DNA from 3 places in the Bradyrhizobium sp. USDA 4454 genome. Region 3 is predicted to be linked to each of the others. Evidence: predicted binding sites of a transcription regulator. Region 3 holds the regulator's gene; each other region holds the start of a gene.

Evidence for each region. Region 3 encodes LexA, which represses DNA repair genes until DNA is damaged. Its sites were predicted from a motif close to TGTTCNNNNTGTGTTCNG; they were not measured.
Region 1: a site for LexA is predicted at 1,723-1,740, ahead of ruvC (crossover junction endodeoxyribonuclease RuvC). Genes of this name have one in related genera too.
Region 2: a site for LexA is predicted at 1,963-1,980, ahead of ACVIW0_RS25115 (ImuA family protein). Genes of this name have one in related genera too.

What each region holds. Positions count from the first base shown of each region.
Region 1 covers NZ_JBTRCN010000001.1:1,171,263-1,175,540, forward strand. Annotated here, with positions in the region: gene ACVIW0_RS05420 (methyl-accepting chemotaxis protein) at 1-592, opposite strand, end outside; gene ACVIW0_RS05425 (YebC/PmpR family DNA-binding transcriptional regulator) at 810-1,556, shown strand; gene ruvC (crossover junction endodeoxyribonuclease RuvC) at 1,766-2,293, shown strand; gene ruvA (Holliday junction branch migration protein RuvA) at 2,577-3,194, shown strand; gene ruvB (Holliday junction branch migration DNA helicase RuvB) at 3,191-4,240, shown strand.
Region 2 covers NZ_JBTRCN010000001.1:5,385,529-5,389,806, reverse strand. Annotated here, with positions in the region: gene ACVIW0_RS25120 (UdgX family uracil-DNA binding protein) at 365-1,795, opposite strand; gene ACVIW0_RS25115 (ImuA family protein) at 2,053-2,847, shown strand; gene ACVIW0_RS25110 (Y-family DNA polymerase) at 2,909-4,278, shown strand, end outside.
Region 3 covers NZ_JBTRCN010000001.1:3,858,932-3,863,209, forward strand. Annotated here, with positions in the region: gene ACVIW0_RS18055 (ComEC/Rec2 family competence protein) at 1-1,342, shown strand, start outside; gene ACVIW0_RS18060 (hypothetical protein) at 1,339-1,566, opposite strand; gene ACVIW0_RS18065 (hypothetical protein) at 1,723-2,151, opposite strand; gene lexA (transcriptional repressor LexA) at 2,420-3,124, opposite strand; gene ACVIW0_RS18075 (molybdopterin molybdotransferase MoeA) at 3,368-4,278, opposite strand, start outside.

The DNA of each region.
Region 1 (4,278 bases), 2.7 Mb from region 3:
GCACCGCGAGCGCCTTGACCTCGGTGGCGACCACCGCAAAACCCTTGCCGGCGGCGCCGGCGCGTGCCGCTTCGATGGTCGAGTTCAGCGCCAGCAGCGTGGTCTGCCGGGCGATCTGCGCGATCAGGTTGACCACGTTGCCGATGGCGGCCGAGGATTCGCGCAAGCGATCGACATTGGCGGTGGCCTCGCGCGCCGCGGCCGCGGCGTCGTCGGCGAGTTGGCTCGCGCTGCGGACCTGTTGGCCGATGCCCTCGGCGGAATGGGTGAAACGGTCGGCGGCCTCCGAGAAGGTCGTCGCGGTGCTCTGCGCATCGCTGCTGTGGCCGGTCAGCGCATCGGTGCGGGCACGGATGGCGGCAAGCTTGGCTGCCGTCGCCTCGGCGCCGTCGGCCACCGAGCCCGCGGCGCGCTCGAGCTGGCGGATCATCGCGCCCAGCTCGAGTTCCAGCAGTTCCAGGATCTCCTTCGAGGAATCCGCGGACGAATCCCTGGACGAATCCTGGGCCGAATCAGTTTCGGTCGGAACCTGCGGCGCGACGGCCGGCGCGACCGGCTCCGGCACTTGCTTGCGAAACAAACCGAACGCCATGGGAGCTCTTTTGCGGGCTTATGGAAAGTTGCGGCGGGACGGGCGCGATCCTCGCATCCGGGCATGAAGTCATGGTTAACAAGTGCCTCATGTTCCGGCTTGCGGTAGTATTCCTCCGCCGGACGGCCCCCAGCCGATCTTTGATTTTGACCGCCAGGGGCCTATAAGGCCGCGTTTTCCATCCCCGTTCAGACCCTAAGCTCCGAAGAGACGTCGCATGGCCGGCCATTCCCAATTCAAGAACATCATGCACCGCAAGGGCCGGCAGGATGCCCAGAAGTCGAAGCTTTTCGGCAAGCTGGCCCGCGAAATCACCGTCGCGGCCAAGCTCGGCACCCCGGACCCGGCGATGAACCCGCGGCTGCGCGCCGCCGTGGTGGCGGCCCGCGCCGAGAACATGCCCAAGGACAATATCGACCGCGCCATCAAGAAGGCGGCCGGCAATGAGGGCGAGAATTATGACGAGATCCGCTACGAGGGCTATGGCCCCGGCGGCGTCGCCGTGATCGTCGAGGCGCTGACGGACAACCGCAACCGCGCCGCCTCCGACATCCGCTCCTTCTTCACCAAATCGGGCGGCAATCTCGGCGAAACCGGCTCGGTCGCCTTCATGTTCGACCGCACTGGCATCATCGAATACGACGCCAAGATCGCCTCCGACGACGCCATGCTGGATGCCGCGATCGAAGCCGGCGCCGACGACGTCGTCTCCAGCGAGGCCGGCCACGAGGTCTACGCCTCGCCGGACACCTTCCGCGACGTCGCAAAAGCGCTGGAGGCGAAGTTCGGCGAGCCGCGCAAGGCGGCGCTGACCTGGAAGCCGCAGAACACCGTCGCGGTCGACGACGAGACCGGCGAAAAGCTGTTGAAGCTGATGGACCTGCTCAACGAGCACGACGACGTCCAGAACGTCTACGCCAATTTCGAGGTGTCCGACGCGCTGATCGCGAAGATGGGCGGCTGATCCACTTGCTCCGCTGTCATCGACCGGGCGATCCAGTATTCCAGAGGCCGTAGTGCTTGAGCCGATAAGCCGCGGCGTACTGGATCCCCCGCTTTCGCGGGGGATGACGCGCAAAGGCGGGATGATGATCAGGGGCCGACCGCGACCGCGGCAGGGGATGAGGCTCCGTTTGTGTTTCGTTCTCGCAGGCCAGGCGGTATCACTACCGCATGACATCGCAGCCGATTCGCTCTCCCGTCCGCATCATCGGTATCGATCCGGGTCTCCGCCGCACCGGCTGGGGCGTGATCGAGACCGAAGGCAACCGTCTGGTCTATATCGGCTGCGGCTCGGTCGAGCCGCCGGACGGTCTGCCGCTGGCGAGCCGGCTGCTCGCGATCCATGAGGGGCTCGCCGCCGTGCTCGGCGACTTCAGGCCGGCCGAGGCCGCGGTCGAGCAGACCTTCGTCAACAAGGACGGTGTGGCCACGCTGAAGCTCGGCCAGGCCCGCGGCGTCGCCATGCTGGCGCCCGCAATGTTCGGTATCTCGGTCGCCGAATACGCGCCGAACCAGGTCAAGAAGACCGTGGTCGGCGCCGGCCATGCCGAGAAGAACCAGATCCAGGTGATGCTGAAGATCCTGCTGCCGAAAGCCGAGCCGCCATCCGCCGATGCCGCCGACGCACTCGCGATCGCGATCACCCACGCCCATCACCGCCAGAGCGCCGTGCTGCGGCTCAGGGTGGCGAACCTATGATGGGGTCTTCCGACGTACGGCCAGGTGAGGGGAGCACACCGGTTGGGCTCCCTCCCCCCTTGCGGGGGAGGGCTGGGGAGAGGGGTAAGCCACGGGCTCGGACCAACGATGTGCGACCACGATGTATCAACAAACTTCGCGAGCCAATTGAGCGCGGTGCGAACGTTGTTCGCGCGAAGCGTTGGACAATCGAGCAAGCGGCACCCCTCTCCCTAACCCTCCCCCGCAAGGGGGGAGGGAACCCGTCCGCTGGTGCCTCCCTTACTGAGTCCGGGTGGCTCGCATGATCGGCAAGCTGAAGGGCCTGATCGATTCCTACGGCGAGGATTATGTGATCCTCGACGTCGGCGGCGTCGGCTATCAGGTGCATTGCGCCGGCCGCACGCTGCAGGCGCTGCCACAGCCAGGGGGCGCCGCGGTGCTGTCGATCGAGACCTATGTCCGCGAAGACGCGATCAAGCTATTCGGTTTCCGCTCGGATCACGAGCGCGAATGGTTTCGCCTGCTGCAGACCGTGCAGGGCGTCGGCGCCAAGGTCGCGCTTGCGGTGCTCGGCACGCTGCCGCCGACCGATCTCGCCAACGCCATCGCGCTGCGCGACAAGGCGGCGGTGGCGCGCACGCCGGGCGTCGGGCCGAAGGTCGCCGAGCGCATCGTCAGCGAATTGAAGGACAAGGCCCCGGGCTTTGCCGATGTCGATCCCGCGGTGGTGCAGCTCTCGGGCGCGATCGACAACAACCGCGCGCCGCGCCCGGTGACGGATGCGATCTCCGCGCTGGTCAATCTCGGCTACGGCCAGCCGCAGGCCGCCGCCGCAATCGCCGCCGCCTCGCGCAGTGCCGGCGAGAAGGCCGAGACCGCGCAGCTGATCCGGCTGGGGCTTAAGGAATTGTCGAAGTGAACCCGCCCTCGCGCATGGTCTCGCCCGAACGCCGCTCCGACGATGTCGGCGACACCGCGCTGCGGCCGCAGTCGCTGACCGAGTTCGTCGGCCAGGCCCAGGCGCGCAAGAATCTCTCGATCTTCATCGAGGCCGCGAAGAAGCGCGGCGAGGCGCTCGATCACGTGCTGTTCGTCGGTCCCCCCGGCCTCGGCAAGACCACGCTGGCGCAGATCGTCGCGCGCGAGCTCGGCGTCGGCTTCCGCGCCACCTCGGGCCCGGTCATCGCGAAGGCCGGCGACCTAGCGGCGCTGCTCACCAATCTGGAAGAGCGCGACGTATTGTTCATCGACGAGATTCATCGCCTGAGTCCTGCGGTCGAGGAAGTGCTCTATCCGGCGATGGAGGATTTCCAGCTCGATCTGATCATCGGCGAAGGTCCCGCGGCGCGCTCGGTCAAGATCGAGCTGTCGAAATTCACCCTGGTCGGCGCGACGACGCGCGCAGGCCTGCTCACCAATCCCTTGCGCGACCGCTTCGGCATTCCGATCCGGCTCAATTTCTACACCGTGGAGGAGCTGGAGAAGATCGTCACCCGCGGCGCCCGCGTGCTCAACATCGGCATGAGTCCCGACGGCGCCAACGAGATCGCGCGCCGCGCCCGTGGCACGCCGCGCATCGCCGGTCGCCTGCTGCGCAGGGTGCGCGATTTTGCATCCGCGGCCGACGCCGATTCCGTCGATCGCGGCATCGCCGATCGCGCGCTGAGTGCGCTCGAGGTCGACAGCGCCGGGCTCGATGCGATGGACCGGCGCTATCTCTCCACCATCGCGCTGAACTATGGCGGCGGTCCGGTCGGTGTCGAGACCATGGCGGCGGCGCTGTCGGAGCCGCGCGATGCGATCGAGGACATCATCGAGCCCTATCTGATCCAGTGCGGCTATCTACAACGCACCCCGCGCGGACGGCTGCTGACCTCGCACGCCTTCCGCCATCTCGGCCTCGCTGAGCCGAACCGCGATCCCGGGCAGTTCGGCCTGTTCGGCGGCAATGGCGACGAGGACTGAGCTTCTGCTCTCGAAGACGTGAAGAATCGTGTTGGTGC
Region 2 (4,278 bases), 1.5 Mb from region 3:
ACGCATTGATGGCCCACGCGCCTTGGCGGCCTCGTGACGAATTTCAGCGACGCCCGGATTTGGGGACGCGTTGGATTTCGAGCCGCCTGGAATCCAGCTCGTCAAAAATTCACGTCACCAGGAAATCCGGTGCGGACTGGAAGCGAGCGAGGAGGGAAGGATTGCAAGATGAGGTGGCGCGCCGCACGATCGGGGCTAGCAAACCGCACGGCGCGCCCGCCTCGGGGTACGCCATGGCGTGAACATGACGCCCGATTACCTGCGGAACATGTCACAGTACCACGGATCAATTAAAGGTTGTAGGTATTTGTTTGTCGCTTAGAACAATTTCACGTTGAAGTGTGGTTCCACAGGCTGGTGGAACTCAGGCCGCGCGGGCCGAATTGCGCAACTGATCTGCGACGATTTTCAGGTCGTTGATAAAGCGCTGATATTCCAGCGCCTTGGCTTTCTCGTCGGGCAATCGCAACAGATAGGACGGGTGCACGGTGACGAGCACCTTGGTGGTGTCGTGGTTGATCAGGCGGCCGCGGTTCTTGTTGATCGGCGTAATCTTGCCGAGCACGCTTTGCGCCGCGGTGGCGCCGAGCGCGACGACGAACTCCGGCTTGATGGCGGAAAGCTCGCGCTCATACCACTGACGGCAGGCGCGGATCTCCGGCGTGTTCGGCTTCTGGTGCAGCCGGATCTTGCCGCGCGGCACGAATTTGAAGTGCTTCACCGCATTGGTGATGTAGACCTTGGCGCGATCGATGCCGGCTTGCTCAAGCGCGCGATTGAGCAGTTGCCCGGCCGGTCCGACAAACGGGTGGCCGGCGAGATCCTCCTTGTCGCCGGGCTGCTCGCCGACCAGCATCAGCGTCGCGCTTTGCGGTCCTTCGCCGAACACGGTTTGCGTCGCGTCCTTCCACAGCGGGCAGGCGCGGCACTCGGCGGCCTCGTCGCGCAAGGCGGCGATCGTATCGTGAGCCTGCTTGTTTGCAGTCGACTTGCGAGGCATCGGCTGATCCCGTTGCTGCGGCTCGGCCGCCTTGCGTGCGATGAAGGGGCCGCTGGTCATGCGCATGGCGTCTTCGATCAGCGGCTTAATGATCGAGTCCCCCGGCAGGTTCCTCCAATAGGCCTGTGGCATCTCCATCACTTTCAGCCGCGCCGGATTGGCGAAGCCGTTGTCATGGCGCCGCCAGGCCTCCTCGAGCCGGTCCTCGCTCGGCACCTCGGATTTGGCGACGCCCGGCGTGATCGAGATCGCGTGCCCATCCCAATGGGCGCAGACGTCGGGCGTGAGGATCGACCACGGCATGTCGGCGAAGCGGCCGGCGAAGAAAGGTGCGGCGCGTTCGACGATGCGATGCTCCGGCTCGAACCAGGCGACATAATGTGCCGTCCGCTCGCGGCCGATCTCGCGGAAGCGGAGCTGCGCGTGCATCCGATCGATGTCGCGATAGACCGCGCGCGCCATCGCGTGGACCTCGGCGACATCGGGATCGGTAGCCGCGCCGAGCAGATCGTGATGGCTGCGCAGCCGCCAGAGCAGGCGATAGAGCAGGGCGAAGCGCGCATCGTCGCGATGCAGGATCGCGGCCTTTGCGAGCTCGATGAATTTGGCCGACACGCTGAACTGCGCCTGCGGTGCATCGGGCAATTCATTCGCGCAGGCCGCCGAGGACAATTCGTCATCGCGGCGTATGGTCCACGTGACCTCCGCGGGCTTCACGTCATGTGTCGCCAGGCGCCGCGCGGCCTTGCGCCAGCCTTCGAAATCGGTGTCGTTGTCGAGCACGATGATACGCATGCGATTGCTCCGTTTCCGTCACGCCGCCATTTTCAGGGCCTTCCGCGCCTGACGCTGCGGGCGATCCGGCTGCGGCCGCTTTTCGGCTGCTGAATCCCATTGATTCCACTGATGAATCGATGAGCTCACCAATCCGATTGACTCCGCGGGCCCTGTTAGCTTTATATTAGAACATATCATGAACAAATGGGCCAGTCCCTGGTTCTCTGTTCAGATAAGTGACGGCCTCAAATTTTGGTTGGGAAGGAGCGGCGCATATGAATGGCGCACGCATGGGTACGCTTGCGTCTCTGCGCGGCAGCATCGCGCGCATCGAGGCGCCATCGGAGGCGGCGATGCCGAACCGCATCGCGCTCGGCCACACGAGCGCGGACGCGATGCTGCGCGGCGGGCTTGCGCCGGCCGCGCTGCACGAGGTGTTCGCCGCCGGCCATCAAAGCGGTGCTGCGACCGGCTTCATCGCAGGGCTCGCCGGACGGGTGTCGACGCGCAAGCCGCTGGTCTGGGTGCGGCAGGATTTTTCCGATCGCGAGAACGGCGCGCTGTCGATGCGTGGGCTCGCCGAGCTCGGCCTCGATCCGCGCCTTCTGGTCACGGTGCGTGCCGCCGATGTCGACGGCGCCCTGCGCACCGCGGCCGATGCGCTGGTCTGCGATGCGCTCGGCGCGGTCGTGCTCGAAATCTGGGGCCAGGCGCGTCAGCTCGATCTCGTCGCCAGCCGCAAGCTGACATTGGCCGCGCAAGCCTCCGGCGTCACCGCGCTGGTGCTGCGGATCGCGGCCACGCCAATCCCCTCGACCGCGGAGACGCGCTGGATCGTGCGCGCGGCGCATTCGCCGCCCGGCCATGCCGCAAGCGCCTGGGGCGCGCCGCGCGTCGAGGCCGAACTCGTGCGCAACCGTCATGGCCCGGTAGGGCGATGGATCATGGAATGGAAATGTGATGAGTGCCAATTCAGTGAACCGTCGGCGTATCCTCAGCCTGTGGCTGCCACGCCTGCCCATCGATCGCATCAAGCGCAAGCTCGCGCAGGACATCGCCTCGCAAGCTGAGGCTCGGGAGGCGGCAGAACCTTCAGGTGAGGTGAGCACATCGGCAGGGCTCTCTCCCCCCTTGCGGGGGAGAGTTGGAGAGAGGGGTAGCCACGAGCACCGCCCGTGGGGCTCACCCCTCTCCCTAGCCCTCCCCCGCAAGGGGGGAGGGAACCCATCCGCTCATGCGTCCCTTACGAACGAGGCGAAACAAGCGGACCTCCCCAGCGTCGTGGTCGCAAAAGACCACAACGCCATCCTGCTGCATGCAATCGACGAGGCCGCGATGCGCGCCGGGCTGTCGATCGGGTTGCCGCTCGCCAATGCGCGGGCGATCTGTCCGGAGCTCACGGTCTATGATGCCGATCCGGCCGCCGATCTGAAGACGCTGAACGACATCGCCGACTGGTGCGACCGCTTCACGCCGCTGGTCGCGCTCGACGCGCCATACGGCCTGTTCCTCGACATCACCGGCTGCGCGCATCTGTTCGGCGGCGAGCGGGCGCTGCTGCAGATCGTGACCCATGCGCTGAGCCGGCGCGGCTTTGCCGTCAGCGCCGCGATTGCCGGCACCTCGATCGCGGCGCGCACTCTGACGCGTCACGCGTCGGGCAAGATTGTCGCCGATGGCGAGGAAGCGCAAGCGGTCGGTCCGCTGCCGGTGTCGGCGCTCGGTGCCGATGCCGCGATCACCACCGGTCTGCGCCGCGCCGGGTTGAAGACCATCGGCGATGTCGCCGCGCGCGCGCCGCACGAGATCTCGGCGCGGTTCGGTGCTGATTTCACCAGCTTGCTCGGCCACGCGCTCGGGCGGGGCGATGCCCCGATCAGTCCGCGCAAGCCGCTGCCCGATTACATCGTCGAGAAGCGTTTCCCGGAACCGATCGCCACCGACACCGTGATCGCGCTGACGCTGCAAAACCTCGCCAAAATGCTGGTTGCGGCGATGGACAGGCAAGGTAAGGGCGCCCGGCAGCTGGAGGCGAGCTTCTTCCGCACCGACGGTGCGGTGCGCACGATCATGGTCGAGACCGGCCGGCCGGTGACACGGCCGGAGATGATCGACCGCCTGTTCCGCGAGCGGCTCGATGCGCTCAACGATCCGCTCGATCCCGGCTTCGGCTTCGATCTCATTCGTCTTGCCGCCGGGCGTACCGAGATCGTGGTGCAGCAGCAACGCGATCTCGACGCGACCGTGCACGACAATGACGAGATCTCGGCGCTGATCGACCGCATCGCCGCCCGCATCGGGGGAAAGCGCGTCGTCGTGCATCTGCCGCTCGAGAGCCACATCCCCGAACGATCTGCGCTCGCATTGCCGGCGCAGCATCATCTGGCCGCCGCCAGCGCCGCCGCCTGGCCGGAGCGCGCCATCGGCGAGCCGCCGCTGCGGCCGCTCAGGCTGTTCGAGCCGCCCGAGCCGATCAAGGTGCCGTTCGCGAGCGTGCCCGA
Region 3 (4,278 bases):
GTTCTTTACGGTGCGCGCGCTGCTGGCGCTGTTTCCGGCGCTGACGGCGGGATACCCGATCAAGAAATGGGCGGCGGCGGCCGCGCTGGTCGCCGCGGCGTTCTATCTGCTGCTGTCGGGAGCGGAAGTCGCGACGCAGCGATCGTTTTTCATGACGGCCGTGGTGCTGATCGCTGTCATGGTCGACCGCCGCGCGATCACCTTCCGCACGCTGGCGGTGGCGGCGCTGATCGTGCTGGCGATCGCGCCGGAGGCGCTGGTGCATCCGAGTTTCCAGATGTCGTTCGCGGCGACGCTCGGGCTGGTCGCGCTGGTGCAGATCGGGCTGCCGAACCTGCTGGCCTCGCCCGATCATTCGGCGACCGCGCGGGTTGCGCTGTGGGGCGGGCGTGAGCTCACGATGCTGATGCTGGCTTCCCTTGTGGCAGGGCTGGCGACGACGCCCTACGCCGCGTTCCATTTCCATCGCGTGACGCCGTACGGGCTGCTCGCGAACCTCGCGGCAATGCCTGTCGTGTCGGCGGTCGTGATGCCGGCCGGCCTGCTCGGACTCGTCGCCATGCCGTTCGGCTTCGACGGCGTGTTCTGGGCGATCATGGGCTTTGGCATCGACTGGATGATCCTCGTGACGCAATGGGTCGCCGCGCTGCCTGGTGCGGTCGGCCGGATGGCGGCGTTCGGGATCGGGCCGCTGATCGCCGCCAGCGCGGGCCTCATCCTGCTCGGGCTGCTGCGCACGCCGCTGCGCTGGTCGGGCGCGGTGCTGTTGGTCGTGGCGTCGATCTGGGCGCTCAGGGTGCCGCAGCCGGACGTGCTGATTTCCGCCGATGGCCGCAACGTCGCGGTCCGCGGCGGCGACGGGCGGTTGCACCTGATGCATAGCGCCAAGGATGCCTTTTTGGTGAAGGAGTGGCTGGCGGCGGACGCCGATGCGCGGGCGGCCACCGATGCATCGCTCGGCGAGGGCGTCTCCTGCGATCCGAGCGGCTGCGTGACGCAAGGGCCCGGCGATGCCTTCGTTGCGCTGGCGAGCCGGCCGGAGGCGCTGGCGGATGATTGCGAGCGCGCGGCGCTGATCGTCACCGCCCGGCCGGCGCCGCATGGCTGCGCGGCCTCGGTGGTCGACGTCGAGCGGTTGCGGCGTCACGGCGCGCTGGCGCTGCGGCGGACCCGTGACGGCTACGCCATCGATGCGGTCAAGCCCGGCGGGATCGACCGGCCGTGGTCGCCGGCGGTTCCCGGCGACGGCGATGCCGAGACGACGCTCCGCGCCCCCGCCGCCGCGCCACGGCCGGCCGTCGACGCCACGCCGGCGGAGAGCGATGTGCAGGGGGAGGATTAGCCGTGGTCCGGCGAGGGGCTGGCCGGCAATTCGAACAGGCCGAGATGGTATTCGTCGGAATCGGGGCCGGCGTCGGGCTTCTTGACGAGGGTGAAGGACGCCTCGGGAAACTGCTCCCAGACCTTCAGGTCATCAGCCGTCACCGTCAACCAGCCGAACCGGAACATGTAGCGGCCCGGCTCCGTGACGCGTCCAGCCTTTTGCCATGTGACCTTATCGACCACCGAGCAGGTTTCCGTGAGCGCACATCCTCTGCGCCCGATGATGCGCCAAGGTGGCCGCCGACGCAAATCTCCCGCCGCGCCCCGGAACCGGTGTCCGGGGTCGCTCGAAATCCTTTCGGTCACTCGCCGCTCGGTCATCCGGCGGCGACGATGCGTTCAACCCAAAAACAGCGACGTAAATGCGGAGGGCCGCCGCTCCACGACCTTCGGCTTCTGCGTGACCGGCGGATGCAGTGCCGGCAATTGCAGCACGCTGACGCGTTGTCCCTCGACGAGCTGGGTCACCAACACGTGGCTGCCGTCGGGGAATTCGACCGCGTCATGATGACGATCGGGCACGTCGGGCTCGACTTCGTTGAACACGCCGACGCGATAGTTCAGCGTCTTGGTCCAGATCCAGCGGCTGTCATAGCGAACGTTCTCGGCGAAAGCGAGCTCGGTGCCCGGCAGCATGCAGACCGCGACAGTCGGATCGTTCTCCGACGCAAAGCCGCGGGTCGACGTGCCGCGGAAGGTCGTGGTGATCAGCGTCTCTCCGACAATGGCGGGGCGCGATGCCACGGCGTGCAGACTATAGTCACACATCGGATGGCTCCTCAAATGGAGGTAGCGACCCGTGCCTCTCTTTGAGGCATGGGCCTCTACCAGAGTGGACGATAGCGAACGAGTGTCAGCTCGTTTCTGGGCGATTGTACGACTCGCCCGCGACCGCCTCAATCACAAACACGCGACACTGCGCGAGAGGTATCGGAGCGCATCGGGCAGACCGCATGCTGCGCTATCTTGCAAGGAACGATCCGATGTGACGCTCGTTCCTCGCCGCCGCAAGTATTTGCAATCAAGTATTTGCAGCTTAGTACTTGCGGTAGAGCCCGATCAGCTTGCCCTGGATGCGGACCCGGTTCGGAGGCAGGATGCGCACTTCATAGGCGGTGTTGGCGGGCTCCAGCGCGATCGATGCGCCGCGGCGGCGGAAGCGCTTCAGGGTGGCTTCCTCCTCGTCGATCAGCGCCACCACGATGTCGCCGGTATTGGCGACGTCGTTGCGCTGGATCAGCGCCATATCGCCGTCGAGGATGCCGGCATCGACCATCGAGTCGCCGCGCACCTCCAGCGCATAATGCTCGCCGGAGCCGAGCATGTCGGGCGGTACGCTGATGGTGTGGCTGCGGGTCTGCAGCGCCTCGATCGGGGTACCGGCGGCGATCCGGCCCATCACAGGGACCGCGACCGGACGATTGCCGTCATCCTCGGCGACCGGCGGCGTAGAAGTGCGCTTGCCGAGGGTGCCTTCGATGACGCTCGGGGTGAAGCCGCGGCGGCCGTTGCCGCCCCCGGCCGACAGCTCAGGCAGCTTGATGACTTCGATGGCGCGGGCGCGGTTGGGCAGGCGGCGGATGAAGCCACGCTCCTCCAGCGCAGTGATCAGGCGGTGGATACCGGACTTCGAGCGCAGGTCGAGCGCATCTTTCATCTCGTCGAATGAGGGCGGGACGCCGGCCTCTTTCAGACGTTCATTGATGAAACGCAGAAGTTCGTACTGTTTGCGCGTGAGCATCTCGAGTATTCCCCCGGTTGATAGCGTCGTTCGATTCCGAGACTCTTCAGTGGGGCCTGCAGGCCGGGCCTGACCAGGGGAGCTTGGTGCTTGTTGCAAGCGCTCCCGGGCCGCCTCCCGATTGTAGACACCAGTACTCGAAACAAATCATGAACGGACACTATATGTTCGATATGTGTTCCGCAACCACTTAATTTCAGGTGAACGCGCCCGGCGGCGCCCGATCGGCGCGGTGAGAAAATCCTATTCGGGCAGCATCAGGATCTCGCACTCGCTGCCTGTGGCAGTCGCGGGCGCGAACGGCGGACGCACGAGAAGTGCCCGTGCCGCAGCGAGATTCCCGAGCAGCGAGGAATCCTGCTGCATCACGGGCGTTGCGATCAGCGTGCCGTCGTCGCGCGCCTCGAGACGCGCGCGCAGATAGTCCTCGCGCTGGTCGTTGGCGGCGAGGTTGCGGCCGAGCACGGCCCTCGCGCGGCGATGATGAATCGCTGTTCGGCCGCTCAATGCCCGAATCAACGGCACCAGAAACAGGAAGGCGCAGACATAGGACGACACCGGATTGCCGGGCAGGCCGATCACCCGCATCGCCCCGAGCCGGCCGTGCATCATCGGCTTGCCGGGCCGCATCGCGATCCGCCAGAACGCCATCGCGACGCCCTCGGCCTCCAGCGACTGCTTGACCAGGTCGTGGTCGCCGACCGAGGCGCCGCCGGTGGTGATCAGGATGTCGGCGCCGGTATCGCGGGCCCGGCGGATCCCCGCCGTGGTGGCCGCAACCGTATCGGCGGCGACCCCGAGATCGACGGTCTCGGCGCCTTCGTCGCGGGCCAGCGCCCGCAGCGCATAGCCGTTGGAATAGACGATCTGGCCGGGTCCGGGCTGCGAGCCCGGCATCACCAGCTCGTCGCCGGTCGCCAGCACCGCGACCTTCGGACGGCGGCGGACGGCGAGTTCCGGATGGTTCATGGCGGCGGCCAGCGACAGCGCCCGGTCGGAGAGGCGGCTGCCGGCCGAGAGGAGCACGTCGCCCTCGCGGAAGTCGACCCCCGCGGGGCGGATATGCCGTCCAACGGCGGCTGGCTCGGTGATCGTGATGTGGTCGCCGTCGACGGCGGTGTCTTCCTGGATGATGACGGCGTCGGCGCCGTCAG